2 linked regions of the Pseudoduganella albidiflava genome follow. The protein of the gene in region 2 interacts with the protein of the main gene of each other region in a pairwise test. Links are inferred from orthologs where the notes say so. Each region holds a gene or a part of one and is shown on either strand. Other genes may lie near its edges.

The links.
Region 1: the proteins of EYF70_RS09235 (region 2) and EYF70_RS16225 interact in binary tests that used the Escherichia coli proteins (3 or more experiments, as listed by UniProt). The link is inferred for Pseudoduganella albidiflava from one-to-one orthologs.

Annotation. Positions count from the first base shown.
Region 1 is NZ_CP036401.1:3,929,337-3,944,342, forward strand. The notes cover bases 5,703-8,615. They hold EYF70_RS16225 (Gfo/Idh/MocA family protein), read right to left. Parts: upstream 7,759-8,615; coding sequence 6,646-7,758; downstream 5,703-6,645. Other genes in these bases: EYF70_RS16220 (glycoside hydrolase family 2 TIM barrel-domain containing protein), read right to left, coding at 5,703-6,154; EYF70_RS31100 (hypothetical protein), read right to left, coding at 6,372-6,536; EYF70_RS16230 (ABC transporter permease), read right to left, coding at 7,884-8,615. Outside these bases: EYF70_RS16210 (TonB-dependent receptor domain-containing protein), read right to left, coding at 1-167; EYF70_RS16215 (glycoside hydrolase family 95 protein), read left to right, coding at 479-2,950; more of EYF70_RS16220, read right to left, coding at 3,002-5,702; more of EYF70_RS16230, read right to left, coding at 8,616-8,657; EYF70_RS16235 (ABC transporter substrate-binding protein), read right to left, coding at 8,660-9,898; EYF70_RS16240 (ABC transporter ATP-binding protein), read right to left, coding at 9,921-10,727; EYF70_RS16245 (acyl-CoA dehydrogenase family protein), read right to left, coding at 10,724-11,842; EYF70_RS16250 (carboxymuconolactone decarboxylase family protein), read right to left, coding at 11,842-12,396; EYF70_RS16255 (AraC family transcriptional regulator), read right to left, coding at 12,531-13,481; EYF70_RS16260 (GntP family permease), read right to left, coding at 13,596-15,005. UniProt on the Escherichia coli protein: Hydratase involved in the degradation of sialic acids. Catalyzes the reversible conversion of the dehydrated form of N-acetylneuraminate (Neu5Ac), 2,7-anhydro-N-acetylneuraminate (2,7-AN), to Neu5Ac.
Region 2 is NZ_CP036401.1:2,180,179-2,195,144, forward strand. Bases 7,162-10,034 are described here. They hold EYF70_RS09235 (methionine ABC transporter ATP-binding protein), read right to left. Parts: upstream 9,062-10,034; coding sequence 8,261-9,061; downstream 7,162-8,260. Other genes in these bases: EYF70_RS09225 (MetQ/NlpA family ABC transporter substrate-binding protein), read right to left, coding at 7,162-7,579; EYF70_RS09230 (methionine ABC transporter permease), read right to left, coding at 7,582-8,268; EYF70_RS09240 (acyl-CoA dehydrogenase family protein), read right to left, coding at 9,076-10,034. Also shown: EYF70_RS09185 (helix-turn-helix transcriptional regulator), read left to right, coding at 1-196; EYF70_RS09190 (hypothetical protein), read left to right, coding at 517-777; EYF70_RS09195 (multidrug effflux MFS transporter), read right to left, coding at 967-2,133; serine O-acetyltransferase EpsC, read left to right, coding at 2,492-3,412; EYF70_RS09205 (putative signal transducing protein), read right to left, coding at 3,769-4,095; EYF70_RS09210 (ABC transporter ATP-binding protein), read right to left, coding at 4,146-4,871; EYF70_RS09215 (ABC transporter permease), read right to left, coding at 4,868-5,731; EYF70_RS09220 (aliphatic sulfonate ABC transporter substrate-binding protein), read right to left, coding at 5,734-6,717; more of EYF70_RS09225, read right to left, coding at 6,752-7,161; more of EYF70_RS09240, read right to left, coding at 10,035-10,311; ssuE (NADPH-dependent FMN reductase), read left to right, coding at 10,516-11,118; EYF70_RS09250 (sulfonate ABC transporter substrate-binding protein), read left to right, coding at 11,115-12,092; ssuD (FMNH2-dependent alkanesulfonate monooxygenase), read left to right, coding at 12,126-13,274; aliphatic sulfonate ABC transporter permease SsuC, read left to right, coding at 13,276-14,088; EYF70_RS09265 (ATP-binding cassette domain-containing protein), read left to right, coding at 14,109-14,933. UniProt on the Escherichia coli protein: Part of the ABC transporter complex MetNIQ involved in methionine import. Responsible for energy coupling to the transport system. It has also been shown to be involved in formyl-L-methionine transport.

The sequences.
Region 1 (15,006 bases), 1.7 Mb from region 2 along the record:
CCGGTCACCACGACCGATTGCACCGCTTCCGCTTGCGGCGCGTCCTGGGTACTGCTCTGGGCATGGGCCAGGCCGCTCATCTCGCAGACGGCGACAGCGACGGCCAGCGCCATCGTTGCGCGCCGCAGCGCGGGTTGGCGCTTGGCCAGGTGTGGTGCGTACTTCATGTGTCTCCTCCGCCGGTCTTATTTTAAATTGGCTAGATCACTTGCTCGTACTGGTAGACCAGTCCCAGGATTGGCCGGACCAGTTGTTCCGAGTATGCACTCACAGCGCGGCGGAAGTCACGGGTAACATGCATCAACGTTGTGAAATTGCATCAACATCCAAACGCTCAGCAGATTGCGCGGTTGCCCTGCCGTGTAACGCTAGAGTGCGGCGTGCGTTCCCGGTCTCGACGGCATTGATGTTTTTTATATATACCAATACAATTCGCCTGGCGCCGGCCTGCCGGTCCAACCAGACAGTGGAGACAACGATGAAACGACAATTCGACCCCAACCGCATTCGGCGCGGCCTCGTCATGGGTATCGGTGCGCTGGCGGCGGCGCCGGGCGTGGCGCTGGCAGCGCCGGCACGCGCCCCCGCTTCCCGCGCGGGCGACCGCGCGAACACGCTGTGGTACCGCCATAGCGCCGCGCGCTGGGAAGAGGCGCTGCCGCTGGGGAATGGCCGGCTGGGGGCGATGGTGTTCGGCCGCGTGGCGCAGGAGCGCCTGCAGCTGAACGAAGACACGTTGTGGGCCGGCGCGCCGTACACGCCGGACAACCCCGCCGCGCTGGCGGCGCTGCCGAAAGTGCGGCAATTGCTCGCGCAGGGGAAGTACGCGGAAGCGACGGAAGAAGTGGGCGCCGCCATGATGGGCAAGCCGATCCGCCAGATGTCGTACGGCACCCTGGGCGACGTGCTGCTGACGATGGGGGATGCCCAGGCGCCCGCCGACTACGAGCGCTCGCTCGACCTGGCCAGCGCCGTGACCACCACACGCTACCGCACCCCGCTCGGCCAGCACACGCGGGAAAGCTTCGTGTCGGCGCCGGACCAGGTGATTGCCCTGCGCCTGCAGGCACCGCGCGGCACACTGGGTTTCACGCTGGGCTGGCGCGGGCCGCGCAAGGTGAAATCCATTGCGTCGAACTACCCCGGGCTGGCCACCGACCTGGCGAACGCCCCGCCCACCGACTGGCTGCAGGTCGAGGAAGCGGGCCCGCTGCCGCCCGATGCCGCCATCGCCGCGGATGGTCCGGATGCGATCCTCATCACGGGCCGCAACGAGGCGATGCACGGCATTCCGGCCGGCCTGCGCTATGCGCTGCGCATCCAGGTGCTCGGCGACGGCAAGCTGCGCTACGCCGACGGGCAGTTGACGCTGACCGGTGCTTCGGCCGCGACGGTACTGGTGGCCGCCGCCACCAGTTATGTCAACTACCGGGACGTGAGCGGCGATCCGGTGGCCATCGTGCGCCGCCAGACGGCAGCCGCGGCGGGCACGCCCTACGCCACGCTGAAGCGCCGCCATGTCGAGGAGCACGGCCGGCTGTTCGGCACGATGTCGATCGACCTGGGCACCAGCCCGGCGGCCGCCCGCCCCACCGACGAGCGCATCGCCGCCGCCGGCCAGCAGGACGATCCCGCGCTCGACGCGCTGTACCTGCAATATGCGCGCTACCTGCTGCTCGCCTCGTCGCGGCCCGGCACGCAGCCGGCCAACCTGCAGGGCATCTGGAACGAGGGCACCAACCCGCCATGGGGCGGCAAGTACACCATCAACATCAACACGCAGATGAATTACTGGCCAGCCGATCCGGCCGGCCTGGGTGCCTGCGTGGAACCGTTGCTGCGCATGGTGGAAGACCTGGCGCAGAGCGGCGCGAAAACCGCGAAGACGATGTATGGCGCGCGCGGCTGGGTGACACACCACAACACCGACCTGTGGCGCGCCGCCGCGCCGATCGACGCGGCCAGGTACGGCATGTGGCCATGCGGCGGCGCCTGGCTGTGCAATTCACTGTGGGACCACTATGACTACAGCCGCGATGCCCAGGTCCTGCGGCGGCTGTATCCGCTGCTGCGCGGCGCCTCCGAGTTCTTCCTCGACACGCTGGTCGAGGACCCGCAGGGCCGCGGGCTGGTCACGTCGCCGTCGATGTCGCCCGAGAACAGCCACCCGTACGGATCGTCGCTTGCCGCCGGCCCGGCGATGGACCGCCAGATCGTGCGCGACCTGTTCGGCCACACGCTGGAAGCGGGCCGCCTGCTCGGGCAGGATGCCGCGCTGCTGGAACGCATCGCCGAAGCGCGCGGCCGGCTGGCGCCGGACCGCATCGGCCAGCAGGGCCAGTTGCAGGAATGGCTGGAAGACTGGGATGCGCGCGCGCCGGACCGCCAGCACCGCCACGTGTCGCACCTGTATGCCCTGTACCCGAGCGCGCAGATCAACGTGCGCGACACGCCCGACCTGGCGCGGGCGGTGCGCCAGACCCTGGTCGACCGGGGCGACCTGGCCACCGGCTGGGGCACCGCGTGGCGCCTGTGCCTGTGGGCGCGGATGGGCGACGCCGAACATGCGTATTCGGTGCTGAAGGGGTTGACCGGACCGCGGCGCACTTACCCGAACATGTTCGATGCCCATCCGCCGTTCCAGATCGACGGCAATTTCGGCGGCGCGGCGGGGATCATGGAAATGCTGCTGCAATCGTGGGGTGGCGAGGTGCTGCTGTTGCCGGCGCTGCCCGCCGCCTGGCCGACGGGCCGTGTCGCGGGCATCCGCGCCCGGGGCGGGCTGACGGTCGACATGACGTGGGAACGGGGCCGGCTGACGGCGCTGCGCATCGGCGGCAAGCCGGGCGATGCGGTGGCGCTGCGCTACCAGGGCAAGCTGGCGCAGGTAAAACTGGATGCCGGCGGCACCTTCCGGAGCACCGGCCAGGCGCTGCTGTCGCTTGCCTGACTGGCCTGGCACCACGCGCCCGCCGAAGCGGAAACGTGGTGCCGTCCGCTCCTACTGCTGCGCAGGAGCCTGCGCCTGCGTTGGCAACGGCGCCGGCGGCTTCGGCGACAGCGTGAAGCCGTAGCTGGCCGGCGCCAGCGGGATGCGGTACTTGACCAGTGGCCGGCCGTTGCTGCTCCAGCCGTCGTCGCCGCCCACCCCGGCCTGGGCCAGGTCGACCAGCACGCTGCCATTGCCATGGGGCCGGATCTCGGAACTCTTCCAGGTGCCGCGCGGGCGCAGGTACAGGTCTTCGTACGGGAAGGCCAGCGCGGTGAACGCCAGCGGCTTGCTGCCCCGCACGACCACGCCGGGCACGCCGTCGCCGCGCAGTTCGAAGCGGCGCACGTCGGTCTTGTTGCCGCTCTCCTGCGGCCGCATGTAGCCGTGGTACTGGTCGGCGACCTTGCCGGTCCAGGCCCCCAGCGCCGCGCCGGTCTTGCGGTCGACATACGATTCGTGTGGCCCGCGGCCGTACCAGCTCACCGTGTCCAGCCGCGGCGCACTGTCGAAGCGCAGGCCCAGGCGCAGCGGATCGGGCAGGTCGTCGCGCAATGGCGTGAACGTGGCCTGCACGTCGACGCTGCCGTCGGCCCGCATCCGGTACACGTTCTCCCAGTGCACGGCACCCGCCCCGAACGAGTACAGCACCTTTACCGCGTTGCCGTCGATCGACACGTCGCGCACCTTGCGCTCGCGCGTGAAGTCGCCCCAGACCTGGTGGCTCTTCATGGTGCCGGTGCCTTCGTCGTTGTCCGTCAGGCCGCGCCAGAAGTTCGGCGTGCCGCCGGTCAGCAGTGGCTGGCCATCGACACTGTAGCTGACGGTGCCGGTGCGCGCATCGAGCTCCAGCCGCGCGGCCGGGGAGGCCAGCACGATCGCGTCGCCGTCGCGCTGCGGCTTGACGGCGGCGCCCCGCGCGGTGGCCGCCCTGCCCGCCGGCGGCACGATAAACTGCGACCAGCCGACCACCGAGCCGGCCGCCACGCCCGGCTCGGCGGCTCGCTGCCGGGCCTGGACCGTCAGCACGTATTCGCCTTCGCCGTGCGTGCGTGCCGGCAGCGCCAGCCTGACATCCTTCCTGGCGCCGGCGGCCGCCTTCACGCCGTCGAGCCGGCCCTGCGCCACGGCGATGCCGTCATGCAGCAGTTCCCACTCGAAGTCCAGGTGGTCCAGGTCGCGCATGTCGTAACGGTTGACGACCGTGACGCGGCCCTTTTCCGGATTGCCTTCGAAGACCACCGGCGAATAAACCTTCTGCAGCTCGTAGTATTCCGGGTCGGGCGTGCGGTCGCCGCGCACCACGCCGTCGCCGATCACGCTGTTGTCGCCGCGCGCCGGGTTCAGGTCGAAGCCGGAAGCCCAGTATTGCCGGCCCTGCGCATCCCGTGCGTACACGCTCTGGTCGACCCAGTCCCAGATGAAGCCGCCCTGCAGCTTGCGGTGGGCGCGGATGGTTTCCCAGTAATCTTCCAGGTTGCCGAGCGAATTGCCCATCGCGTGCGCGTATTCGCACTGGATCATCGGCTGCTTGAACGCGGGATCCTGCGCGTAGTCGATCATCTTGGTGATGTCGTCGTACATCGGCGCGTAGATGTCCACGTAGTCGTTCGGCGCGTGCCGCTCGATCAGGGTGCCATGGCCCAGGTAGCTGATCAGCCGGTTCGGGTCGGCCTGGCGGATCCATGCCGCGGCGGCCTCGAAGTTCGGGCCCGTGCCGGCCTCGTTCCCCAGCGACCAGAAGATGATCGACGGGTGGTTCTTGTCGCGCTCCACCATGCGGCTGACGCGGTCGAGGTGGGCGGCGCGCCAGTGCGGCTTGTAGCCCAGCTGGATCTTCTCCCGCGCTTCCGGGCTGCCGGCCTGGTCGCCCTTCTCCATGTACTCGTGCGATTCGATGTTCGCCTCGTCCATCACGTACAGGCCGTACTCGTCGGCCAGGTCGTACCAGCGCGGATCGTTCGGGTAGTGCGAAGTGCGCACGGCGTTGACGTTGGCCTGCTTCATCAGCTCCACGTCGCGGCGCATCGATTCCATCGACATCACGCGGTAGGTGACCGGATCGTGCTCGTGCCGGTTGACGCCGCGGATCATCACGCGCTTGCCGTTCACGCGCACTTCGCCATCGGCGATTTCCACGGTGCGGAAGCCGATGCGGCGCGAGGTGGCCGACAGCAGCTTGCCCTGCCCGTCATACAGTTCGACCAGCAGCGTGTACAGGTTCGGCGTCTCGGCCGACCACGGCTTCACGTTGGGGATGGCGCCGGACAGCACCGCCTTGCGGTCGGCGCCCGGCGTGCCTTTCAGGCCCAGTACCGGCTGCGTGCCGTCGAGCACCTGGGCGCGCACCTCGACCGCGCCCGGCTGGCCGGCCACTTCGGCCGCCAGCTCGAAGACGCCGTCGCGGTAGTTGGACTTGTCCAGCAGGGCCGTGACCTTGAAGTCGCGCAGGCGCGTCTTCGGTTCCGCGTAAAGATAAACGCTGCGCTCGATGCCGGATACGCGCCAGAAATCCTGGTCTTCCAGGTACGACGCGTCGGCCCAGCGATAGACCTCGATCGCCACCGTGTTGCGGCCCGGGCGCACGAAGCGCGTCACGTCGAATTCGGACGGCAGCTTGGAATCCTCCGAATAGCCGACCCGCTCGCCGTTGACCCACACATAGTAGGCCGCGCCGGCCGCGCCGATGTGCAGGAACACGTCCTGGCCACTCCAGTCGGCCGGCACGTCGATATCGCGCCGGTACGATCCCACTTCGTTGAGCTCGTGCGGTATCAGCGGCTCGTTGGCCGGGAACGGGTACTTGATGTTGGTGAAGATCGGCTTGCCGTAGCCCTGCGCCTGCATCATGCCGGGCACCTGCACGGTGGCCCACTTGCCGATGTCGAACGAAGGCTTGTAGAAGTTCTTCGGCCGCGCCGCCGGATTCGGCGAGTAGGCGAACCACCAGGTGCCGTCCAGCGAGCGGAAACGGGCCGAATCCGCCTTCTCTCCCGCCAGCGCCTTCTCCGGCGATTCGAAGTTGAAGAACGTGGCCTTCATCGGCTCGCGGTTCACGGCCACCACTTCCGGCTGCTCCCACTCGGCTCTGGTTTTCTCCGCCGCGGCGGACGAAAATGCTAGCGCTACCGCAATGGCAGCGGACAGGGTCGTACGTTTCAGCATGGTCTCCCACTGTTATCGTTGTCGGAGACGTTAGCTTAACGGAAACTTTGCAAAAAAACCGGTGACAGGCTCCAATTACGCGGAAATGTTTCGCGAAAACCGGTGACAGGCTCCGATTACAAAGAAATGTTTCTCGAAAAACGGTGACAGGCACCATTTTCAGGAGATGTATCCAGAACCCGATGACAGCCCCGGGGAGGTACCTGACCGGAGCCTGTCACCGGTTCTCGTTGTCGAGATCGGGCCTGCGGGGAGTGATCGTCTGCAGGCAAGCTCCGCCAGGCGAACGGACGATGCCCTTCAAGACATCGGCTTCGCCACGGCTTTCGATTCCCTGATCGAAGCTGCCACGGCTTTCGATTTCACGGTCGGTGCCTGTCACGGGTTTCGTTCAAAACCGGAGCCTGTCACCGGTTTCGTTTGCATAATCGGAGCCTGTCACCGGTTTCGCTCCGGTTTCGGTTAGGCGCATCGCTTCCCGCCGACGTTCGTCAGGCCTTCAGCACGATGCGCCGCTTTTCCCGTGCCGACTGGTAGACGGCTTCGATGATGCGGATGTCGCGCAAGCCCTCCTCGCCCGCCACGATCGGCTCGCGGTTCTCGCGGATGCACTGCGACAGGTGATCGAGCTGGCCAGCGAACTGGTTCTTGCCCGGTCCCGGCGGCGGCGTGATCTCGTTCTCCCGGCCCTTGCCGACCCACATCCGCTGGCCGGTATAGTTGGTGGCCGGCTCCAGCTCGATGCGGCCCTTGTCGCCCATCAGCAGGATCTGGTTGCGGTTGGCGCTGTACATCGACATGCACGAGCCGATCACGCCGGACGGGAATTCGAGCTGGAACTCGATCATGTCCTCCACTTCGCGGAAGCGCGGATCGTTGCGGTCGGTGGTCTCTTTCGCGTACACGGCCACCGGCTCCTCGCCGGTCATGTAGCGCGCCGCCTGCAGCGCGTAGATGCCGATGTCCATGATCGAACCGCCGCCGGACATGGCCTTCTTCAGCCGCCATGCGGTCGGATCGCCGGCCGTGTAGCCGTGTTCGGAGCGGAAGTAGCGCAGCTTGCCGATCTCGCCGGCCCGCGCGCGGCGGATCGCCTCCAGGTTGTACGGCTCGAAATGGCAGCGGTAGCCGATCATCAGCTTCTTGCCGGCTTGCCGGCAGGCGGCGATCATCGCCTCGCATTCCTTCGAGGACAGCGCCATCGGCTTCTCGCACATCACGTGCTTGCCCGCCTTGGCCGCGCGGATCGTGTACTCGGCATGCATCGACACGGGCAGGCAGACGTAGACGATGTCGATGTCCGGATTGTCGCGGATGCTGTCGTAGTTCTCGTAGCTGTAGATATTCTTTTCCGGCACCCCGTACTGCGCCGCCACCCGCCTGGCCTTGGCCGGATCGCCGGACACCAGCGCCACCAGCCGGCTGTGTTCGCAGTTCTTGAATTGGGGGATGATCTGCCCCAGCCCGTAACCGCCCAGGCCCACGATCGCATACCCCAGCTTGCGCGCGGGCGTTTGCGCCAGCGCGGACGACCCCATTGCCGACGCCGCGATGGCGCCGCCAGCGGCAAGAACGAAACCACGTCGATCCAGATCCACAGTCATGCCCAGCTCCTCTCCAGTTGTTATGACAACGATTTCAGGCTGCCGGGAATTCTATCTCAACGCCGGCGGTGTTTCACTTGAAATGTTTCCAAGAAAATGGGGACGGACCCCATTTTCCAGGCAACTTATTCCGCCCCGCCCTGCGCCTCCGGCTTGGCGTGCAGCCACCGCGCATGGGCGGCGCGCGCCGCGTAGTCCAGCGCGTAGCCCAGCAGGCCGATCAGGATGATCGCCGCCATCAGCTCCGAATAGGCCAGCCGGTCGCGCGTATCGAGGATGAAGTACCCCAGGCCGGCCGACACGCCGAGCATCTCGGCCGGCACCAGCACGATCCAGATGATGCCGATCGCCAGGCGCACGCCCGTGAGGATATGGGCGGTGATGCCCGGCAGGACCACGCGCCACACGACTTCGGAGCGGGTGGCGGAAAGGCTGCGCGCCAGCAGCATCCAGTTCGGGTCGAGCTGCGCCACGCCGGCCACCGTGTTCAGCATCAGCGGCCAGGTGGCGGCGAAGGCCAGCAGGAAGTACACCGGCGCGTCGCCGACGCCCAGCGCCATCACCGCCAGCGGCATCCACGACAGCGGCGACACCATGCGCAGCAGCTGGAACAGCGGCGTGCTGGCCAGGGCGAAGCCCCGCGACAGCGCCACCAGGATCCCCAGCGGCACGCCGACCACGGTCGCGCACAGCAGGCCGATGCCCACCCGCTTCAGGCTCACCGCCACGTGGATCCAGATATCCGGCCCCTTCACCATGTCGATGAAGGCCTGCGCAGTGGCCAGCGGCGCGAACGCGGCGGCGATCGGCGTGCGTGCCTCGAGGGCGGCGACACCGAACGCCCACAGCACGATCGCCAGCGCAATGCCCGCCACGGGCAGGAGGAACCTGGCCAGCATCGTCAAACGGCCACCGTCTCGGTGCGCAGCAGGTTCGCGGGCAGCCCGAACGCGGCCGGGCCACCGGCGGCGGCGATCGACTTGCGCACGAAGCGGTCGTCGACCAGGTCGCGCGCGACGAATTTCGGATCGAGGCCGGCCAGGAACTTGTTGTCGCCTTCGACCTTGGTCTGCACCAGCGCGCGCACCATCTCCTCGGTGTACGACGCGAACGGATACGGCTGGAAGTCGATGCGGCGCTGCTGCCACTGCGGATGCGCGATGACGCCGCGCTTCTGATAGTCCGAGTAATCCGTCACGGCCAGCACCTTCGTCAGCGGCTGCAGCTGGTGCGGCGTGTAGCGGTTCGGTCCGGACGAGGACAGCAGCTTGGCCGTCTCCACCTGGTTCGAGCGCGACCACAGCTGCGCGTTGACGATCGCGTTGGTGACGCGCTGCGACCATTCCGGCCGCTCGGCCAGGTCGCGCTCAGCCAGGAAGGTCACGCAGCAGGCGTGGTTCTTCCACACGTCGCCCGAGAAGCGCAGGATCTTGCCGACGCCGGCCGTTTCCGCCAGCGCGTTGAACGGCTCCGCGACGATGTACCCGGCGATCGATTTCGACGCCAGCGCCGACACCATCTCCGAAGGCGCCATTACCACCAGGCTCACTTCGTTCTTCTTCAGGTCCGCGCCGCGGCCGCGCGTGACCACCGTGAGCTTGTGCGCCGCCAGCAGCTTTTGCAGCAGGATATTGTGGATCGAATACCAGAACGGGATCGCCACCGTCTTGCCGCCCAGGTCGGCCACCGAGTTGATCTCGTTCAGCACCGTCAGCCCGGAGCCGTTGACGTGGTTCCAGGCCACCACCTTGGCCGGGAATTTCGAGCCGTAGCGCACCCACAGCGTGGCCGGCGACAGCAGGTGGATCACGTTCACCTGGCCGGACACGAAGGCCTCGACGATCTGCGCCCAGCTGCGGAACAGCCGCGGCGCCTCGGTCTTCAGGCCCTGCGCATCGAACAGCTTGCGGCCATGCGCCACCAGCAGCGGTGCCGCGTCGGTGATCGGCAGGTAGCCGATCTTGACGGGCTGGTCGTCGCCCTTGAAGGCTTGCGCGCGGGCGTCGCCGGCGAACAGCAGCGGTGCCGCGGCACCGGCCGTGGCCAGCGCGGACATGCGCAGGAAATCACGGCGCGACATGCCGCAGTCGCAGTCGGAAGAAGCGCAGATGTGGATGTTCTGGTTGTTCTGATTCGTCATGTTGTTATTTTCCGGAAGGTTGTCAGGTGCGCGCGGTCGCGGCGCGCAGTTCGGCCACGATGTCCAGGCGCAGGCGCACGATCTCGTCGCCATGCTCTTCGCGCGGCCGTGGTATGTCCACGCGCCATTCGCGCGCGATGCGGCCCGGCCGGCCCGCCAGCAGCAGGATGCGGTCGGCCACCAGGATCGCTTCGTCGATGTCGTGCGTGACCAGCAGCGCGGCGGTGTGCCAGCGGTGCACCAGGTCCACCAGCAGCGACTGCATTTCCGCGCGGGTGATCGCATCGAGCGCGGAGAACGGCTCGTCGGCGAAAAGCAGTTCGGGTTCGCGCGCCAGGGCCCGGGCCAGCGCCACGCGCTGCGCCTGCCCGCCGGACAGCTGGGCCGGATACGCATGGGCGTGCGATGCCAGGCCGACGGCTTCGATGGCGTCGTGGATGCGCCGCGCCCGCGCCTGCCGGTCGATGGCTGGCTGCCGCGCGAAGTCGAGGCCGAAGCCCACGTTGGCGCTCACGTCGAGCCAGGGCAGCAGGCTCGGTTGCTGGAACACCAGCGCCGCACGCGGATGGGGCGCCAGCAGCGGCTGGCCGAGGAAATGCACCGCGCCACCGTCCGGCGCCGCCAGCCCGGCCAGGCCGCGCAACAGCGTCGACTTGCCGCTGCCGCTGCCGCCCAGCAGGCAGACGATCTCGCGCTTGCCGATGGCCAGCGACACGCCGTCGACCACCGCCCTGCCCTGGTAGCCGAAGCGCAGGCCGCGTGCGTCGAGGGCGGGGTCGGGCGTGGCGCGCGGCTCCGCGGCCGCCGTGATCGGATCGGCCACCGTCATGCCGCGCCCGCGGCAGCGGCCTGCTTCTGCAATTCCATCTGCAGCTGCGTCAGGCTCGGCGTCACGATCGGAATGAACGCCGCTTCGCGCCAGCGGCGCGCGAAGTTGCGGTCGTGGTTCATCAGGTAGGCGCGGCCGCCGCTGCCCTGCAGCTCCAGCATCACGGCCTGCTGCACGATGTCGGCCAGCGAAATGCGCAGCCGGAACAGCGGAGCGGCGGCGCTCTTGAAGCGGCCATCCGCCACGCCTTCGTGCATCTGCCCGACGGCACGGGCCAGTTCCGCCTGCAGCGATTCCACCCGGCCCAGCAGGCCGCTGCGCGTCACGGTGCACAGCCGGTGCGCCGCGCCCAGGCTGGCCCGCGCCAGGCCGATCGACATGCCGCACTGCATGCCCAGGAACGCCGGGCGCACGGCCGGCAGCCAGGCCCGCGCGTCATGGGTGATCACGTCGGCCTCGCCGATGTGCACGCCGTCCAGCTTGACGGCAGCGGTATTGCTGCCGCGCAGCGCCATCAAGTCCAGGTCGGCGCTGCGCTCGGTGCCTCCGGCATCGCTGCGGAAGGCGATCACCGCGGGGGGCGCGCCCTCGGACGACGTGACCGCAGCCGCCGCGATGAAGCCTTCCTTGCGCAGGTTGGTGATCCATGCCAGGCCACCGTCCAGCCGCCAGCCGCCCTGCTCGGACGCCAGCGGCGTGGCCGTGATCTGCAGCGACTCGATCCCGGACAGGAACTTCATCGCGTTCGACAGCCCCGTGGCGCCGCCGATCTCACCTTGCAGCAGCGGCGCCAGCCACCGTTCGCGCAAGGCCTGGTTCGGGCTTTGCAGCACGTATTCGATGAAGGTGCGGTGCCCCCAGAACACGAAGGCCGCCGTCAGCGACCGTTCGGCCACGGCGGCGATGGCTTCGATGGCATCGCGCACGTCGCCCCCGCTGCCGCCCAGCGCTTCCGGCACGCCCGCGCCGAACAGCCCCGCCCCGGCCAGCCGCGGCACCACTTCCGATGCCAGTGCCGGCGACGTGTCGAGTGCATCGGCGTGGGTGGCCAGCCAGTCCGCCAGCGCGGCCGGCAGCTCGATGGAACGTGCCGCCGTGGAAGGCGCGACGGCCATCAGATGGCTCCGGGCGCGTAGGGTTGCAGTTCGGGATTGATCGCGCTGCCGGACAGCGTATTGGCGAAGTTGCACAGCGTGGCCAGCGCCACGCCCAGCACCACTTCCAGCGATTGCTGTTCGTTGTAGCCGGCGGCCAGGAAGGCTTGCAGCGCCGCGTCGTCCACCGCGCCGCGGGTGGCGATCACGGTTTTCGCGAAGGCGGCCACCGCATCCAGTTTCGCATCGCCGGTGGCGTTGCCCTGCTGGAGCGCGCGCACGGTCTCGACCGGCAGTTGCGCCTTCTTCAGCGCCACGGCCGTGTGGCCGGCCACGCAGAAATCGCAGCCGTGGATGCGCGCGGCGGTGATCTGCACCACTTCGCGCTCGGCCAGCGTCAGGCTGGTCTTGGCATTGATGCCGGACACCGTCATGTACATTTCCAGCGCCTGCGGCGAATTGGCCAGCACGCCGATCAGGTTCGGCAGGAAGCCATTGTTGGCCAGGGCCTTTTCAACGAACGGACGGCTCGCTTCAGGTGCGGTATCGACGGTATGCAGCGTGAGACGGGACATGATGGACTCTCGGTAAGAAGTTTGACCTGGCATTATATGGGGCGTGTGCGGTGGACGAAAAGACGCGCGCGTCGCGATTTCCTGCTCCATCGTCCAGATCGCGCAGCCGTTTCCGGCGCCCCCGCCGCCGCGCGTCAGTTTAGCTGCGGTGCCGTGTCGCGGGCGCGCCGCTGGCGCCGGAAGGCCCCCGGCGGCTCGCCGATCACCCTGTGGAAGGCCCGCGAGAACGCCGCATGTGAACGGTACCCCACGTGTTCGGCGGCGCGCTCGATCGTCTCGCCCCCATGCAGCCGCTGGGCCGCGATCTTCATCCGCAACAGCAGCAGGAACTGAGCCGGAGGCTGGCCGCTGGCGTCGACGAAATGCTTGTAGAAGCTGGAGCGCGACATGTGCACCGCGCGTGCCATCGCGTCCGTCGACCAGTCGTGGCCGGGGTCGGCCATCATGCGCTCCAGCAGCATGGCGAAGTCCGGGCGGCGCGCCAGCGCCAGCAAGCCTGACAGTACGTCGTGCCGCCGCGCCACGTGCCGCGTCACGTAGAAGAACAGCAGCCCTGCCAGCCGCGAGACCAGTGGCGGCGGCAGGTCTGGATCCGCCCCTTTCTGTCCTTCGGCCTGGGCTTCCGCCAGCATCAGGTCGAACACGGTGCCGGCGGCGCGGATCGAGGCATCGTCGGCGCGCAGCTCGACGACATCGGGAAACGAATCGACCACCAGCGTGCTGAGGGCGCCATGGAACTGGAAGAAGCCGCAGGCCAGCCCGGTGCTTTCCGGCACAGCGGCGTGCAGCGGCTGCATCCCGCCGGACGGCAGCGGCGCCGCCGGATCCGGATCGGAGCTGATGAAATGGTCGATATCGCGCAGCAGGAACACACCGTCCCGCGGGCCGAGGCGCAGCGGTGCGCGGCCCGCCACATGCAGCCAGCAGGTGCCATGCAGCACGAGGTGATAGCTGCCCAGGCCGCGGCCCGCCGTCGAGGCGCGCCACCGGCCGCAGTACTGGCCCACGTGGAAGGCGGCGGCTTCCAGCTCGATGCTGTCGATCAGCCAGTGTACGAGGCGGTCTGTGTCGGCTGCGCTATCCATGCGGGGTCGGGCCTGAAAATGGGCGTTCGATTATGCCGCAGGCACGCGCGCGCCGCCACGTACGGATTCGCATATGCTCATGCACTTTGCGCTTTGCGCCGCGCGCGGGGCGCCCTATACCAGGCCAGTCAGGTAGTACAGGGCAATCACGAAGAACACCGCCGCCGTCTTGATGATGGTGATGCCGAAGATGTCCTTGTACGACTGCTTGTGCGTCAGCCCGGTGACCGCCAGCAGCGTGATTACGGCGCCGTTGTGCGGCAGCGTGTCCATGCCGCCGCTGGCCATCGCCACCACGCGGTGCAGCACTTCGAGCGGGATGCCGGCGGCGTTGCAGCCGGCGATGAAGCTGTCCGCCATGGCCGCCAGCGCGATGCTCATGCCGCCGGATGCGGAACCGGTGATGCCCGACAGCGTGGTCACCGAGATGGCCGCGTTCACCAGCGGGTCGGGGATCTTGCGCAGCGCCTCGCTGACGGCGATGAAGCCGGGCAGCGCGGCGATCACGCCGCCGAAGCCGTATTCGGAGGCGGTATTCATCGCCGCCAGCAGCGCGCCGCCGACGGCGGCCTTGGTGCCTTCGGCGAACGAAGCCTTGATGCGCCGGAACGCGGTCAGGCACACCAGCAGGATGCCCAGCAGCAGCGCGCCCTCCACGGCCCAGATGCCGACCACGGTCTTGATCGGTGTTTCGACCGGCGCCTTCAGTCCCGGCAGCAGGTCGGACGTCAGCGTGTAGCTGGTGCCGTACCAGTTGGCGATGGCGGCCGTGAGCACGAAGTTGGCTACGCCCACCAGCACCAGCGGCGCCACCGACAGCAGCGGATGCGGCAGGTCGGCGGCGGCCGGCCCGCCGGCCTTGCCCGCATCCTTTCCGTCGTCGGCACCGTAGCCCTCCCCGGTCGCCATCACGGTGCGGCGGCGCCATTCGAGGTAGGCCAGGCCGGCGATCACGGTGGCGATCGCACCGGCGATGCTGAGCGATGGCGCGGCCCAGCCGGTGGTCTGGAAAAAGGTGGTCGGGATGATGTTCTGGATTTGCGGCGTGCCGGGCAGCGTGTCCATCGTGAACGAGAACGCGCCCAGCGCGATCGCGCCGGGCATCAGCCGCTTCGGGATGCCGCTCTGGCGGTACAGCTCCGCCGCGAACGGATACACGGCGAACACCACCACGAACAGCGACACGCCGCCATACGTCAGCAGCGCACACACGGCCACGATCACGGCGTTGGCCCGGGTGCTGCCGATGTAGCGGATCGCAGCGTGCACGATCGACTGCGAGAAGCCGGCCATCTCGACCAGCTTGCCGAACACGGCGCCGAGCAGGAACACGGGGAAGTACAGCTTGACGAAGCCCACCATCTTTTCCATGAAGATGCCGGAAAAGACGGGGGCGACGGCGCCGGGTTCCGTGAGCAGCACGGCGCCCAGCGCGGCAACGGGAGCGAACAGGATGACACTGTAGCCGCGGTAGGCGGCGAACATCAGGAATGCCAGTGCGGCGAGGACGATCAGGAAAGACATG
Region 2 (14,966 bases):
GCAGCCGGACGGCAGCCTGCTGCTGGTGGAAAACCACTGCCCGATCTGCGCCGCCGCCCGCGCCTGCCAGCAATTCTGCCGCTCCGAACTCGACGTCTTCCAGCGCGTGCTGGGCCCCGGCTGCGCCGTCGAGCGCACCGAGCACCAGCTGTCCGGCGCCCGGCGCTGCGCCTACCGCATCGTTCCCGTGGCGTGAGGCGCTGCTCAGCCCGGTAGCACCCAAAACCGGGGACAGGCTCCGATTATTATCGAAACCGGGTACAGGCTACGGTTACATTCGAAAGCTGTAAACGAAACCGGTGACAGGCTCCGATTCTTTTCGAAACCTGGAAGGCTCTGGAAATAAGCAAGAACTCCCTCCGGTATTGTCGAAAACCTGCGGCAGGCTTCGGAAGCGGCCCATTCGAAGGTCAAGAATAATCGGAGCCTGTCACCGGTTTCGCCGCCGGTTTTCGGTTCAGGCGCCGGGTTTCGCGGCCGTCGTGTAAAGTGGTAAAAACACAACGGAGGATCACCATGCCACTGGAAGAAGAGGAACGCCGCAAGTTCGTGGCGGAAGTCTGGAAACGCTACGAGGAAGTGCAGAACTGGGCGATCGCCAACTGGCCCGATGCCGAGCACCGGCTGTCGACCAGCGATTTCGTCGAAGGCCGCAAGGAGATCCTGGGCCTGGGCTTGCCGCCCGATCAAAAGCTCAAGCAGGAACCGCAGGCGGCCCCGGAGCCCGAGCAGGGCGGCCCGCAGTACCTGGATGTGACGCCCGCGCCCTGGCCTTGAACGTCACCCGCGCCGTGCGGGGATCCAGCACAGCAGGCTCACCACTAAACAGCCCCGCACTTCTCCCTCGTTCCGCCCGCGGGGCGCTGGGCCCGATCAGCCGCGCCGTGCGGGGATCCAGCACAGCAGGCTCACCACTAAACAGCCCCGCACTTCTCCCTCGTTCCGCCCGCGGGGCGCTGGGCCCGATCAGCCGCGCCGCGCGGGGATCCAGCACAGCAGGCTCACCACTAAACAGCCCAGCACTCCGCAAGCAAGCTTGAGCGCGCTGTCGAACAGCAGCGGCGCGACCAGCCCCGACACCAGCGCGAACAGCGTCATCTGGATGAACGATTGCAGGGAAGCCGCCAGGCCGCTGTTGTCCGGGAACAGGTTCATCGCCAGCAGCGACAGTGGCGGCATCGCCAGCGCCAGCGCCAGCGAATAGAAGAACAGCGGCAGCACGGCCCACGGCACTTCGGCGACGAAGAAATACGTGTACGCCACGTTGGCCAGTGCCGCCGCGGCCATGCCGGCATAGCTCATCCAGATCAGCTGCGCCTGCGTGCGCGAACGGGCCAGCTTGCCGGACAATCCCGACCCCACTACCATGCCCGCGACCAGCGGGATGAACAGCCAGCCGAACGCCGTTTCCGGCAGGTGCAGGATGTTCATGATGAAGTAGGCAGCCGAGCCGATGTACAGCGCGAAGCCGCCGAACGCCACGCCGAGCGCGGCCGACAGGAGCAGGAAGCGGCGATGGCGCAGCACCTTCAGGTAATTTGCCGCGATGAGCTTCACCTCGAATGGATGGCGCTTCGCCTGCGGCAGGCTTTCCGGCAGCCAGCGCCAGACGGCGAACAGCATCACCACGCCGAACAGGGCCAGGAACCAGAAGATCGAGCGCCAGCCCAGCGACACCTGCAGCCAGCCGCCGAGGATCGGCGCCAGCGCGGGTGCGAGGCCGAACACCATCATGATGTGGCCGAGGATCTTTTGCGCATCGGCGCCCTCGAAGCGGTCCTGCACGATGGCCCTGCCGACCACCGAACCGGCGCCGGACGACAGCCCCTGCAGCACGCGGCAGGCCAGCAGGAAGCCCAGCGAACCGGCCACCGCGCCGCCGACCGAGGCGATGATGTACAGCACCAGCGACCACAGGATCACGGGGCGGCGGCCCAGCGTGTCGGACAGGGTGCCGTAGAACAGCATCATGAAGGCAAAGCAGAACAGGAACAGCGACAGCGTCTGCTGGATCGCGATCGGCGTGGCGCCGAACTCGCCGGCGATCGCGGGGAACGAAGGCAGGTACGTATCGATGGCCAGCGGCCCCACCATCGTCAGGCCGGCCAGCAGCACCGTCAGCAGGATATTCATGGAGAGAGTATCGTTATTGTTTTTCGGGCGCGTATTGTACGCCAGCCGCGCCGTGCCTGCCGGCCGTACAGTTACCGGTTCGTCGCGGATTTGTCGTCGATTTGTCGCGGATTCGTCGCCGATGCACGGGCGATGCGATCCGATGCGAGCCGATAAATGCCGAGAAGAGCCGAGAAGAGCGAAGACAAGCCGATATGTCGGCGATTTGTGGTCATCCGTCTCCAGCCGTTTCCCGCGTCTGGCCGGCTCGCCGCAGAACGGCCATATCGATATGAGGTTATCGCATAACCGGGGTGGCGCGGATTTTCGTAGAATGCGCCTGCGCGCAGCCTGCGTGACATTTGAGTAAGTGAAGAACATGACTATCGATACCTTCGACGGCACCGGCGTCAAGCCTGCCCATTGGGACCTGGATGCCGTGGTCGCGGCATTGCGCGTATCGCGCGAGGCCACGCACAACATCCGCCACCAGCGCCGCGTCCGCGAGCTGCCGTCGCGCGAGGCGCTGACCACCATCGTCAACGGCCTGTCCGCCGTGCTGTTCCCCACGCACTACGGCCGGCCGAACCTGACCGACGAAAGCATCGACTATTTTGTCGGCGACACCCTGAACACCACGCTGAACCGCCTGACCGAACAGGTGCGGCGCGGCCTGCAGTTCGCCGACGATGCCGACATGGGCGAGGAAGCGCTGACCCAGAAGGCCCACGACATCACCCGAGCCTTCGCCGCCAGCCTGCCGCAGATCCGCGCGCTGCTGGTGTCGGACGTTCAGGCAGCCTATGCGGGCGACCCGGCGGCCACCTCGATCGCCGAGATCATGCTGTGCTATCCGGGCACCATCGCGATCCTGTACTACCGGCTGGCGCACCAGTTGCACCGGCTCGGTTCGCCCTTCCTGGCACGCATGATCTGCGATATCAGCCATTCGCTCACCGGCGTGGACATCCACCCCGGCGCGCAGATCGGCGCCAGCTTCTTCATCGACCACGGCACCGGTGTCGTGATCGGCGAAACGGCGATCCTGGGCGAGCGCGTGCGGCTGTACCAGCACGTCACGCTGGGCGCCAAGCGCTTCCCGACGGATGCTTCGGGCATGCTGATCAAGGGCACGCCGCGCCACCCGATCGTCGAGGACGACGTGGTGATCTACGCCGGCGCCACCGTGCTCGGCCGGATCACCATCGGCGCCGGCTCCACCATCGGCGGCAACGTGTGGCTGACGCAGAGCGTGCCGCCGCACAGCAACGTCTCCCAGGCGCAGATGCGCAGCGATTGAACAGCCGGCCGCCGGAACCGTTGCCGGAAAACCGGTGACAGGCTCCAATGCCGTCAAGTTCAGCCACCCCAAAGGCAGATTCCGGGGTCAGACCCGACGGGTCTGACCCCAGTAGTTCGCTGTTGGGGTGAATACATGCGCTTCCAATATGCCGCATGAAACTTGGCTTGACGGTCTTGGCGACAGGCTTTTGTTTCGGTAAATCTCCGTTGTACCGGGTGGACTGCTGCATCGGCAGGCTAGTGAGCGCCCGGAAAAATTCCTGTTAATCGGAGCCTGTCCCCGTTTTTGAAGAAACATTTTGCGTGACGCGCCGCTGCCGTTGCTGCGGGAATGTCCGGCCAAGGTCCGCCCGGCTACTCCGGCACTTCCCAGTCCTTCAACGCCAGGTCGCCCCGCTCGTACGCGGCCAGCACTTCCTTGGCGGCGGCCAGGTCGCGCTCGTGCACCAGCACGCGGGCGCCGCCCAGCGCGGGCGAGATCAGCTGGTCGACCTGGGAGTGGTGGTCGTCCGCCACGGCGGCGGCGATGCCGGCCGCGTTCAGGCAGCCGCGCAGCACGTGCGCCTGGGTGGGGTCGAGGCAGCGCGCCGCGATCCCGTAGTCATCCTTGATCTGGTCCTTGATCCCGGTATCGCCGACCCGGTCGTTCCCGCCGAACGCATCGCTGAAGAGGTTGGCCATCGTCGTCTCCTGTTTCCACCAATTATGGACGACGCCGGCGGAACAGGGCGCTACAGAGCGTGGCTGGCGTACAGCGCGTCGAGGATCTTGCCCTTCAGCGCCGCCTGGGCCGGGTCGCCGCGGCGGCGCGGGCCGGGCGGCGGCAGGTATTCGTCGCAGCGGCCGCCCGCGGTGCCGTCGAGCAGCACGATGCGGTCGCTGAGGAACAGCGCCTCATCCAGGTCATGGGTCACCATCAGCACCGTCAGCGCATGTTCGCGCGCCAGCCGCTTCAGCAAGTCCTGCAGGCGGATGCGCGTAAAGGCGTCGACGGCGGAAAACGGTTCGTCCAGCAGCAGCACGCGCGGCCGGTTGTACAGGCCGCGGGCGATGGCGGCGCGCTGCGCCTGGCCGCCGGAGAGCTGGCGCGGCAGGTAGTCGTCCAGGCCCGCCAGGCCCACGTCGGCCAGCAGGGGAGCCGGATCGGCCGTGCCGCCGAATGCCACGTTCTGCGCCACCGTCAGCCACGGGAACAGGCGCGGCTCCTGGAAGATCAGGCCGATGTCGGCCGATACGCCGTCCAGTGGCGCGCCGGCCAGCGCGACGCTGCCGTGCCAGTCGCGATCGAGCCCGGCGACGATGGACAGCAGGCTGCTCTTGCCGCTGCCGCTGGCGCCGATCAGCGACACGAACTCTCCTTCGGCGAGCCGCAGCCGCAAGTCGCGCAACACCGTGCGCGTGCCGAACGCCTTGCGGATCACGTGGATGTCGAGCAGTGCGTAAGCGGGATGGCTCATGCGGCCCTCGCCAGGTCGTCGCGCCATGCCAGCAGCCGGGATTCCAGGCGCCGCATCAGCGTGTCGCTGGCCTTGCCCAGCAGTGCCAGCAACAGGATCGCCGCAAGCACGATGTCGGCGCGGCCCGTTTCGCGGCCGTCGCTGAGCAGGTAGCCCAGGCCCCGGCTGGCCGCGATCAGTTCCGCCGCGACCATGAACATCCAGGCCAGCGACAGGCCGTTGCGCAAGCCCGTCATCAGCGACGGCAGGGCGGCCGGCAGCAGCACGCGCCGCGCCAGCGCCACGCTGCCCAGGCGGTACATGCGGCCCACTTCGACCAGCTTGCGGTCGACGCCGGCGATCCCGGATGCGGCGCCCAAATAGACCGGGAAGAAGGCGCCGATCGCGATCAGCACCAGCTTCGGCGCTTCGTCGATGCCCAGCCACAGCAGCAGCAGGGGCACCCAGGCCAGCGACGGTACCGCGCGCAAGGCCTGGAAAGTGGGGTCGAGCAGGGTGGCGATGCGCGCATTCAGCCCGACCGCGGCGCCGATGGCGATGCCCAGCAGCGCGCCGGCGGCATACCCGGCGGCCACGCGCAACGAACTGGCCAGCACGTGCCACAGCAGGTCGGCGTGCGCCAGTTGCGCGAGCGTGGCCGCGATCTCCGATGGCGGCGGCAGCAGGTGGGCCGGCACCGCGCCACCACGCACCAGGAGCTCCACACCCAGCAGCGCGATTGCAGGCAGCAGCAGGCCCCATGCCGGGTGCGGCCGGCCACGCCGCACCGCCGGCGCCGGCACCGGCGCGGAAGGGGCGTGGTCGGCGGCAGGCTGCCTGCCCACCAGGTCGATGCTCGAATGCAGTGCGGGTGGCGTCATCGTTACGCTTTCCCGGTCAGGGCGCGGGCAAAGCGCGTGTCGACCAGTTCGGCGATGGTGCGCTCCAGGTCGACGCCCGGCTTCACCAGTGCTTCCTGCCGCAGGATCGGCGCGGCCTGCCGCAGCGCGGCCACGTGTTCGCCGCCCGGCTGCGGCTGCGAGAAATCGGTGCGCAGCTTCACCTGCAGCAGCGCGACCGGCAGCGACACCTTGGCTTCCTCGGCCAGGATGCGCGCGGCTTCCGACGGATGGGCGACGATCCACTTGCGCGCCCGCTCGTACGCGGCCAGCACGCGCGTGACTTCTTCCGGCCGCTGCGCCAGGAATTGCTCGCGCACGTTCAGGAAGCCGTAGGTGTTGAAGGCCACGTTGCGGTAGATGAGCCGCGCGCCGCCTTCCAGCTCGCTGGCGGCCATGTGCGGATCGAGGCCCGCCCAGGCATCCACGCGGCCCTGTTCCAGCGCCGTGCGGCCATCCGCATGCTGCAGCGCCACGTGTTCGATGTCGCCGCGCTTCAGCCCCGCCTGTTTCAATGAACGCAGCAGGAACAGGTAGGGGTCGGTACCCTTGGTGGCCGCGACCTTCTTGCCCTTCAGGTCCGCCACCGAACGGATCGGCGAATCCTTGCGCACCACCAGCGCCGTCCATTCCGGGCGCGAATAGATGTAGGGCGTGCGGATCGGGTTGCCGTTGGCGCGCGCCAGCAGGGCGGCCAGGCCGGCCGAGGAGCCGATGTCGATGCTGTTGCCGTTCAGGTATTCGAGAGCCCGGTTGCTGCCGGCCGAGAGCACCCACTTGATGTCGGTGCCGGCCGGCCTGAAGGCTTCCTCGAGCCAGCCGAAGCGTTTCAGCACGAGGCTGGTCGGCGAGTAGTAAGCATAATCGAGGCGCAATTCCTTCAGCGGTTCGGCGGCGCGCGCAAGCGATGGCACGGCAAGCACCGCGGCGGCACCGGTGACGGATTTCAACAGGGTACGGCGTTTCATGGTTGGTTTTCCTGGAAGTTCATGTAGTGCGAAGTTACTTGCCCGCTTCGAGGGCGAGCTGGTAATCGGTCTTGGCGTAATCGGCGAAATGCTTGTTGGTGACCGCGAGGAATTCGCGTGAGCGGTAGGCAGCGGCGATGTCCTTCGCGAACTGCTTGTCCTTGTCCGCTGTCTTCACGGCCACCAGGTTCACGTAGTTCGGCGAGATCTTCTCGGTCTTCAGCGCATCGCGCAGCTTCAAACCGGAAGCCAGCGCGTAATTGCCATTGACGAAGGAGTAATCGGTATCCTGCAGGGAGCGGGGCAGTTGCGCGGCCTCCAGGGGTACCAGCCGGATCTTCTTCAGGTTCTGCGCCACGTCCCGCTCCGAGGCGCGCACCGGATCGACGCCCGGGCGCAGCTTGATCCAGCCGAGCTGCTCGAGCAGCACCAGCGCGCGCGCCTGGTTGGTCGGATCGTTCGGCAGCGCCACGGTACTGCCTTCCTTCACTTCGTCGAGGCGCTTGTGCTTCTTGCTGTAAATGGCGATCGGCGCCGTGGGCACCGTCACCAGCGGCACGATCGGCAGCTTGTGCTCGCCGGCGAACCGGTTCAGGTAGATCACATGCTGGAACACGTTGGCATCGAGCGAGCCCTCGGCCAGCGCGAAGTTCGGCTGGATATAGTCGTTGAACTCCACCAGCTTCACCTTGTAGCCCTGGCGTTCCAGGATCGGCTTGATGCCGAGCCTTACCTGGTCGGCATAGGGGCCGGCACTGGTGCCGATTACTACTTCCTTGGGATCTTTCGCGTGCACGGCAAGCTGGGTCGTCAAAGAGCACAGCAGCAAGGCAAACAGTACGGCGCGGCGTTGGTCGGTCATCATCACTCCTGGCGTTTGTCGAGCCGGCGCGCGAGGCGGGCGCCGGTGAACTGGATCACTTGCACGATCAGCACCAGCAGCAGCACGGTGGCGATCATCATTTCGGTTTCAAAGCGGTAGTAGCCGTAGCGGATGGCCAGGTCGCCGATGCCGCCGCCGCCCACCACGCCGGCCACCGCCGAATAGGACAGGAAGCTGATCGCCAGCACCGTCAGGGCCAGCACCAGGCCGGAGCGGGCTTCCACCAGCAGCACGCGCCAGACGATCTGCAGTTCGCTGGCGCCCATCGCATTGGACGCCTCGATCACGCCGCGCGGCACTTCGCGCAGGCTCTGTTCGACCAGGCGGGCGAAGTAGGGGATCGCCGCACAGGACAACGGCACGCTGGCCGCCAGCGGCCCGATCGAGGTGCCGGCAATGATGCGTGTAAAGGGCACCAGCGCCACCAGCAGGATGATGAACGGGAACGAGCGCACCGTATTCACGCACCAGCCCAGCACGGCCGCCGCGTAGCGGTTCTGCAGCGGCTGGCCGCGCGAGACGAGGAACAGCAGCACGCCCAGCGGGCCACCCAGCAGCACCGCCGCGGACAGGCCGATCGACAGCATCGCCAGCGTCTGTCCCAGTGCCGTCCACAGCTCGGGCAGGAGCTCCTGCAACTTGATCAGCGAAGCGGGCCAGTCACGCATGCAGCGCCTCCCGCGTGGCGCTGGCGAACAGCGGCAGCAGCTCGCGCCCCAGCGCGGTGACCGCGTGCGGCGTGCCGGGCCGCACGATCTCGGCCACTTCGCCCGCCTCGATCACGGCCACGCGGTGGCACAGGGCGGCCAGCACGTCGAGCTCGTGGCTGACGATCACGATGGTCACGCCGAGGCGCCTGTTCACGTCGGCCAGCGTGGCCAGGATGCTGCGCGTGGTCTCGGCATCGAGCGCGGAGGTGGGTTCGTCGCACAGCAGCACGGCCGGCCCGCTGGCCAGCGCCCGGGCGATCGCCACGCGCTGGCGCTGGCCGCCGGAGAGCTGGGCGGGCCAGGCCTGCGCCTTGTCTTCCAGGTGCACCAGCGCCAGGCAATCGGCCACGCGCCGTGCCATCGCCGCGCGGTCATGGCCGCCATGGATCTTCAGGGGGAAGGCCACGTTGTCGGCCACGGTGGCGTTCTGCAGCAGGTTGAAGCCCTGGAAGATCATGCCGATGTTCTGGCGCGCCGCACGCAGCGCGTGCTTGCCCAGGCGCGTCAGCTCCTCGCCATCGACCGTCACGGTGCCGGCATCGGGCCGCTCCAGCAGGTTGAACAGGCGCAGCAGCGTGGACTTGCCGGCGCCGCTGCGGCCGGCGATGCCGAAGATCTCGCCAGCACCGATGTCGAGCGATACGTCGCGCACGGCGGCCACGCCGGTGCCCCGGTCCGTGCCGAACGAGCGTGACACGCCGCGCAGGCGGATCAGCGGCGCCGCGGGCGGCAGATGATGAAGCGCGTTCAAGGTCTTGTCCCCGCTCACGAATAGGGGCCCGGCTCGGGCAGCGTGCCGGACAGCGCGTAACGTCCCAGGTCGCGGTACTTGTAGTCGACCGGGTCGTGCAGCGTGTGCACGCGGGCGTTGCGCCAGTAGCGGTCGAAGCCGAAGCGGGCCGACGTGGAGCGGGCGCCCGTCAACTCGAACAGCTGGCTGCCGATCTCGATGGCGGCGCGGTGCGCCAGCACTTTCGCCTCGGCGCCGGCGATGGCCAGTTCGCCCCGTTCGCGCGCCGTCACGTCGTGCCCGCGGCGGAACACGCGTTCCAGTTCGCGGCCGGCGTGATCGGCCAGCACCACGGCCGGCCGCAGCAGCGTCCACAGCTCGCCGTAGCGGTGCTGGATGAACGGATCGTCCGCCGCGGTCGCGACGCCGGCGGCGAACCAGGGCCGCGCCTCGCCGACCGTATAGTCGCGCGCGGCGGCGAACGCGCCTTCGGCGATGCCCAAGTACAGGTTCGTCATGATCAGTTGCGCCACTTGCGAGCGCACGGTGGACAGCGGCGTGGCCGGCTGGCCCGGCTGCTGCAGCACGAGGCCGATCGGCAGCAGCGTATTGTGGAATTGCACGGTGCCGCTGTCGGTCTGCTTCTGGCCGAACGCATCCCAGTCGGCGCGCACGTCGACGCCGTCGGCGCCGGTCGGCAGCACGCCGATCAGGGGCGCCTGCGTGGGCTCGTACCAGGCGGAGATCGTCAGCCAGTCCGAGCCCACCGAGCCGGACGCGAAGCTCTTGATGCCATCGAGCAGGAAGCCGCCTTTCGCATCGGTCGCGACGAGGCGCCGGTCCAGCGGATTGAGCGCATTCCCCCAGAACAGGCCATCGTCGACGCTGGCATGCAGCAGGTGGCGCTGCTGCTGCTGGGTGCCATATAGCTGGATGCCGGCCAGCTGCAGGTGGTGGAAACCGAACACGTGGGCCAGCGCGCTGTCGGCGCGCGCCAGGATGCGCACCGCCTGCAGCGTGGTATCCCAGCCCGCGCCGTGGCCACCGAAGTCGGTGGGGATCGACATTGCCAGCAGGCCGGATGCGCGGATCAGCTGGCGCTCGTGGCGCGCGTGGCCGCCGGCCGCATCGCGTTCGATGGCCGTGGTGGCCAGTTCGGCGGCCAGCGCGGCGGCGACGGCAAGCGGATCGGCACGCGGTGTCGCTTGCGGGCCCGCAGGCGGAGCCGCAAGCGGAAGAATATTTGGCAGGACGGATTCGGGTGCGTTCATGGATGCCTGGATGGATGACTGCGCGGACAGGGCACGAGTATCGCGTCACCGTCAAACACCCGTCCACGAAGAAAAGCACGCTTTGATATGCGGAGAAATCATGGTGAAAAAAACACATATCGAAGTGCGAAAGCATTCGTTCTGCAACCCGTGGCGCTGCCTTAGTCTTGCAACCATTGAATTGTCATAACAAGGCGAACAGACATGAGCATCCTCCTGATTTCCGGCAGCCCCGCGGTACCATCCTCCTCCAGCCGGCTCCTTCACCACATCGGCGACAAGCTGGCGGCGCACGGCCACCGCACCACCCGCCTGGACGTGCGCGACCTGCCCGCACAGGCGCTGCTGGCGGCCGATCCCACGGACGCCGTGGTGCGCGCCGCACTGGCCGAAGTGGCCGACGCCGATGCCGTGATCGTCGCCACTCCTGTCTACAAGGCGGCCTACGCCGGCGTGCTGAAAGCCTTCCTGGACCTGCTGCCGCAGAACGGCCTGGCCGGCAAGATCGTACTGCCGGTGGCGACGGGCGGCAGCCAGTCCCACCTGCTGGCGCTCGATTACGCGCTGCGCCCCGTTCTGCATGCGCTGGAAGCGGACCAGGTACTGACCAGCATCTACGCCACCTCGCAGCAGGTGCAGTGGAGCGAGCAGGAAGGCGTGCTGCTGGCGCCGGAGATCGCCGTGCGCGTGGCCGCCGGCGTGGCCACGCTGGACCGTGCGCTCGGCTACCGCAGCGCCGCCGAGCAACTGGCGAACGCCGCGGCGCGTTCGCTGCAGGATCACCCTTACGTTTCGCAGGCGGCATGATGACGACCCATTCCAAACGCACACTGCGGCGCCGCACGCTGGGATTGCTGGTCGCCAGCGCCATTGCCGGCGCTTCCGTGATCGCGCCGCTGGCCCAGGCGCAGGACAAAAAGGTGGTGCGCATCGGCTACCAGAAATACGGCACGCTGACCCTGCTGAAAGGGCGCGGCACGCTGGAGAAGCGGCTGGCGCCGCAGGGCGTGACGGTGCAGTGGACCGAATTCCCGGCCGGCCCGCAACTGCTCGAAGGCCTGAACGTCGGCAGCATCGACTTCGGCACAGTCGGCGAGGCGCCGCCGATTTTTGCCCAGGCGGCCGGCGCGGCCCTGGTCTACGTGGGCAACGAGCCGCCGTCGCCGCACAGCGAGGCGATCGTCGTGCCGAAGGATTCGCAGATCAGGAGCGTGGTCCAGCTGAAGGGCAAGCGCGTGGCGCTGAACAAGGGCTCCAACGTGCATTACCTGCTGCTGCGGGCACTGGAGCAGGCCGGCGTGGCGTACAAGGATATCCAGCCGGTCTACCTGCCGCCGGCCGACGCCCGGGCGGCGTTCGAGCGCGGTGCCGTCGATGCGTGGGTGATCTGGGATCCGTTCTTCGCCGCCGCGCAAAAGCAGCTCGGTGCCCGCGTGCTGGCCGATGGCAAGGGCCTGGTCGCCAATCACCAGTTCTACCTGGCGTCGCGCGACTGGGCGCGCGCCAATCCCGCCCTGCAGCAGGTGCTGCTCGAGGAAATCGGCAAGGTCGACGACTGGGGGCGCGATAACGCGAAAGAAGTCACTGCCATCCTGGCCGCCCAGACGGGACTCGAACCTGCCGTGGTGGCGCTGGCCGCGTCGCGCTACAGCTACGGTGTCAAGCCCGTGTCGGACCAGGTGCTGCGCGAACAGCAGAAGATCGCCGATGCCTTCGCCAGCCTGAAGCTGATCCCGAAACCGATCGCCATCAAGGATGCCGTGCTGGCATCGGCGAAGTAAGCGCCATCTCAGTCATTTCATAGTGGAGTTTTCATGTCGTTGAATTTGTTCTGGTTCATTCCCACCCACGGCGACAGCCGTTACCTGGGCACGTCGAAAGGCGCGCGCGCCGTCGATGCCGACTACCTCCGGCAGGTGGCCGTGGCGGCCGACACGCTGGGCTACGACGGCGTGCTGCTGCCCACCGGGCGCTCGTGCGAGGATGCCTGGGTAGTCGCATCCTCGCTCATCCATGCGACGAAGAAGCTGAAGTTCCTCGTCGCGGTCCGGCCGGGCCTGTCCACGCCCGGCCTGGCGGTGCGCATGGCTGCCACGTTCGACCGGCTGTCGAACGGACGGCTGCTGATCAACGTGGTCACCGGCGGCGATCCCACCGAGCTGGCGGCGGACGGCCTGACGGCCAACCATGCCGAGCGCTACGAGATCTCGGATGAATTCATCCGCATCTGGCGCGGCGCGCTGTCCGGCGAGGGCGGCGATGCCGGCTTCGATTTCGAGGGCAAGCACCTGCGCGTGAAAGGCGCGAAAACGCTGTACCCGCCCGTGCAGAAACCGTATCCGCCGCTGTACTTCGGCGGTTCGTCGGAAGCGGCGCATGAACTGGCGGCGGAACAGATGGATGTGTACCTGACCTGGGGCGAACCGCCGGCCGCCGTGGCCGAGAAGATCGCCGATATCCGCCGGCGCGCCGCCGAGCATGGCCGCACGGTGAAGTTCGGCATCCGCCTGCACGTGATCGTGCGCGAGACGAACGAGGAAGCGTGGCAGGCGGCCGAGAGGCTGATCTCGCACCTGGACGACGACGTGATCGCCAAGGCGCAGGCATCGTTCGCCCGCATGGATTCGGAAGGGCAGCGCCGCATGGCCGCGCTGCACGGCGGCCGGCGCGACAAGCTGGAAGTGTCGCCGAACCTGTGGGCCGGCGTGGGCCTGGTGCGCGGCGGTGCCGGCACGGCGCTGGTGGGCGATGCCGAAACGGTGGCCGCGCGCATCCGCGAGTATGCCGACCTGGGCATCGAGACCTTCATCTTCTCCGGTTATCCGCACCTGGAAGAATCGTACCGCTTCGCCGAACTGGTGTTCCCACTGCTGGGCAAGGGAAAAGAGCAGGGCGAGGTGTCGATCACCGGGCCGTTCGGCGAAGTGATGGCCACCGACATCGTGCCGAAGAAGGCGGCGTGAGATGAGCAGCGCCCAAGCACACGCACCGCAGGCGGTGCCGCGGCCCGGTCCCTGGGCGCGCCTGAACGTGGCGCTGGCCCCGTGGCTGCTGCCGATCTTCCTGCTGCTGGCGTGGGAAGTCTCGGCCCGCACCGGCTGGCTGTCGAGCCGCATCCTGCCCGAGCCGCTGGCCGTGGCCGCCGCGTTCTGGACGCTGGCCGCCTCCGGCGAGCTGTGGGAGCACCTCAGCACGAGCCTGTGGCGGGCGGCTTCCGGCTTCGCGGTCGGCGCCGGCCTCGGACTGGCCCTGGGCCTGCTGACGGGCAGCTTCCGCCGCGCCGAAACGCTGCTGGACACCACGCTGCAGATGGTGCGGAACATTCCCGCGCTGGCCCTGATTCCGCTGGTGATCCTGTGGTTCGGCATCGATGAAACGGCCAAGCTGTTTTTGCTGGCGGTGGGCGTGTTCTTCCCGGTCTACCTGAACACGTTCCACGGCATCCGCGCCACCGACGCGGGGCTGGTCGAGATGGCCAAGAGCTATGGCCTGAAGGGCTGGCCGCTGTACCGCGACGTGATCCTGCCCGGGGCGCTGCCGTCGATCCTGGTGGGCGTGCGGTTCTCGCTCGGCCTCGTGTGGGTGCTGCTGATCGTGGCCGAGACCATTTCCGCCCAGGCCGGCATCGGCTACATGACGATGAACGCCCGCGAGTTCCTGCAGACCGACGTGGTGCTGGTGGGGATCCTGCTGTACGCGATCCTCGGCAAGCTGGCCGACCTGGTGGCCCGCGCGCTGGAGCGCCGGCTGCTCCGCTGGAATCCCGCTTACCTTTGAAAGACTACTGAAAGAGCACGATGCTGCATGCGACCTTACCCCTCGATACTGAACCGTTCGCCTTTACTCCCGAGCCCGTGGAAGCGGCACCGGCGCGCCGGCCGCTGCGGCGGCAGGGTGTCGGTGTCCACCTGGAAGGGCTGACGAAATCGTTCGGCGCGCGCCGCGTGCTCGATGGCATCGGCCTGGAACTGAAGGCGGGCGAGTTCGTTGCCATCGTCGGCCGCAGCGGTTGCGGCAAGAGCACGCTGCTGCGCACGATCGCGGGGCTCGATGCGGTCGACAGCGGGCGCGTGGCGGTCGGCCAGGATGTCCGGCAGGGCGCGACAGGCGAGGATTCCCCGCTGCGCATGATGTTCCAGGAAGCCCGGCTGCTGCCGTGGAAGACCGTGCTGGAAAACGTCGCGCTGGGCTTGCGCAGCGGCCAGCAACCCGGCTTGCACGCGGCGGCTGGCGCGCTGGCCGCCGTCGGCCTCGCGGACCGGGCCGATGCCTGGCCGGCCCAGTTGTCCGGCGGGCAGCGGCAGCGCGTGGCGCTGGCCCGGGCGCTGGTACATGAACCGTCGCTGCTGCTGCTCGACGAACCGCTCGGCGCCCTCGACGCGCTGACGCGCATCGAGATGCAGCAGCTGATCGAATCGCTGTGGCGCCAGCGCGGCTTCACCGCCGTGCTCGTCACCCACGACGTGCAGGAAGCGGTGGCGCTGGCCGACCGCGTGCTGCTGATCGAAGAAGGCCGCATCACCCTCGACCTCGCCGTCGACCTGCCACGCCCCCGCACCCGCGGCAATCCCGCCTTCGCCGCCCTGGAAGAAAAGCTGCTGGGCCGGCTGCTGGCGCGCTGATGCACGCTATTACAGTCGAGCTCGTGTCATGGT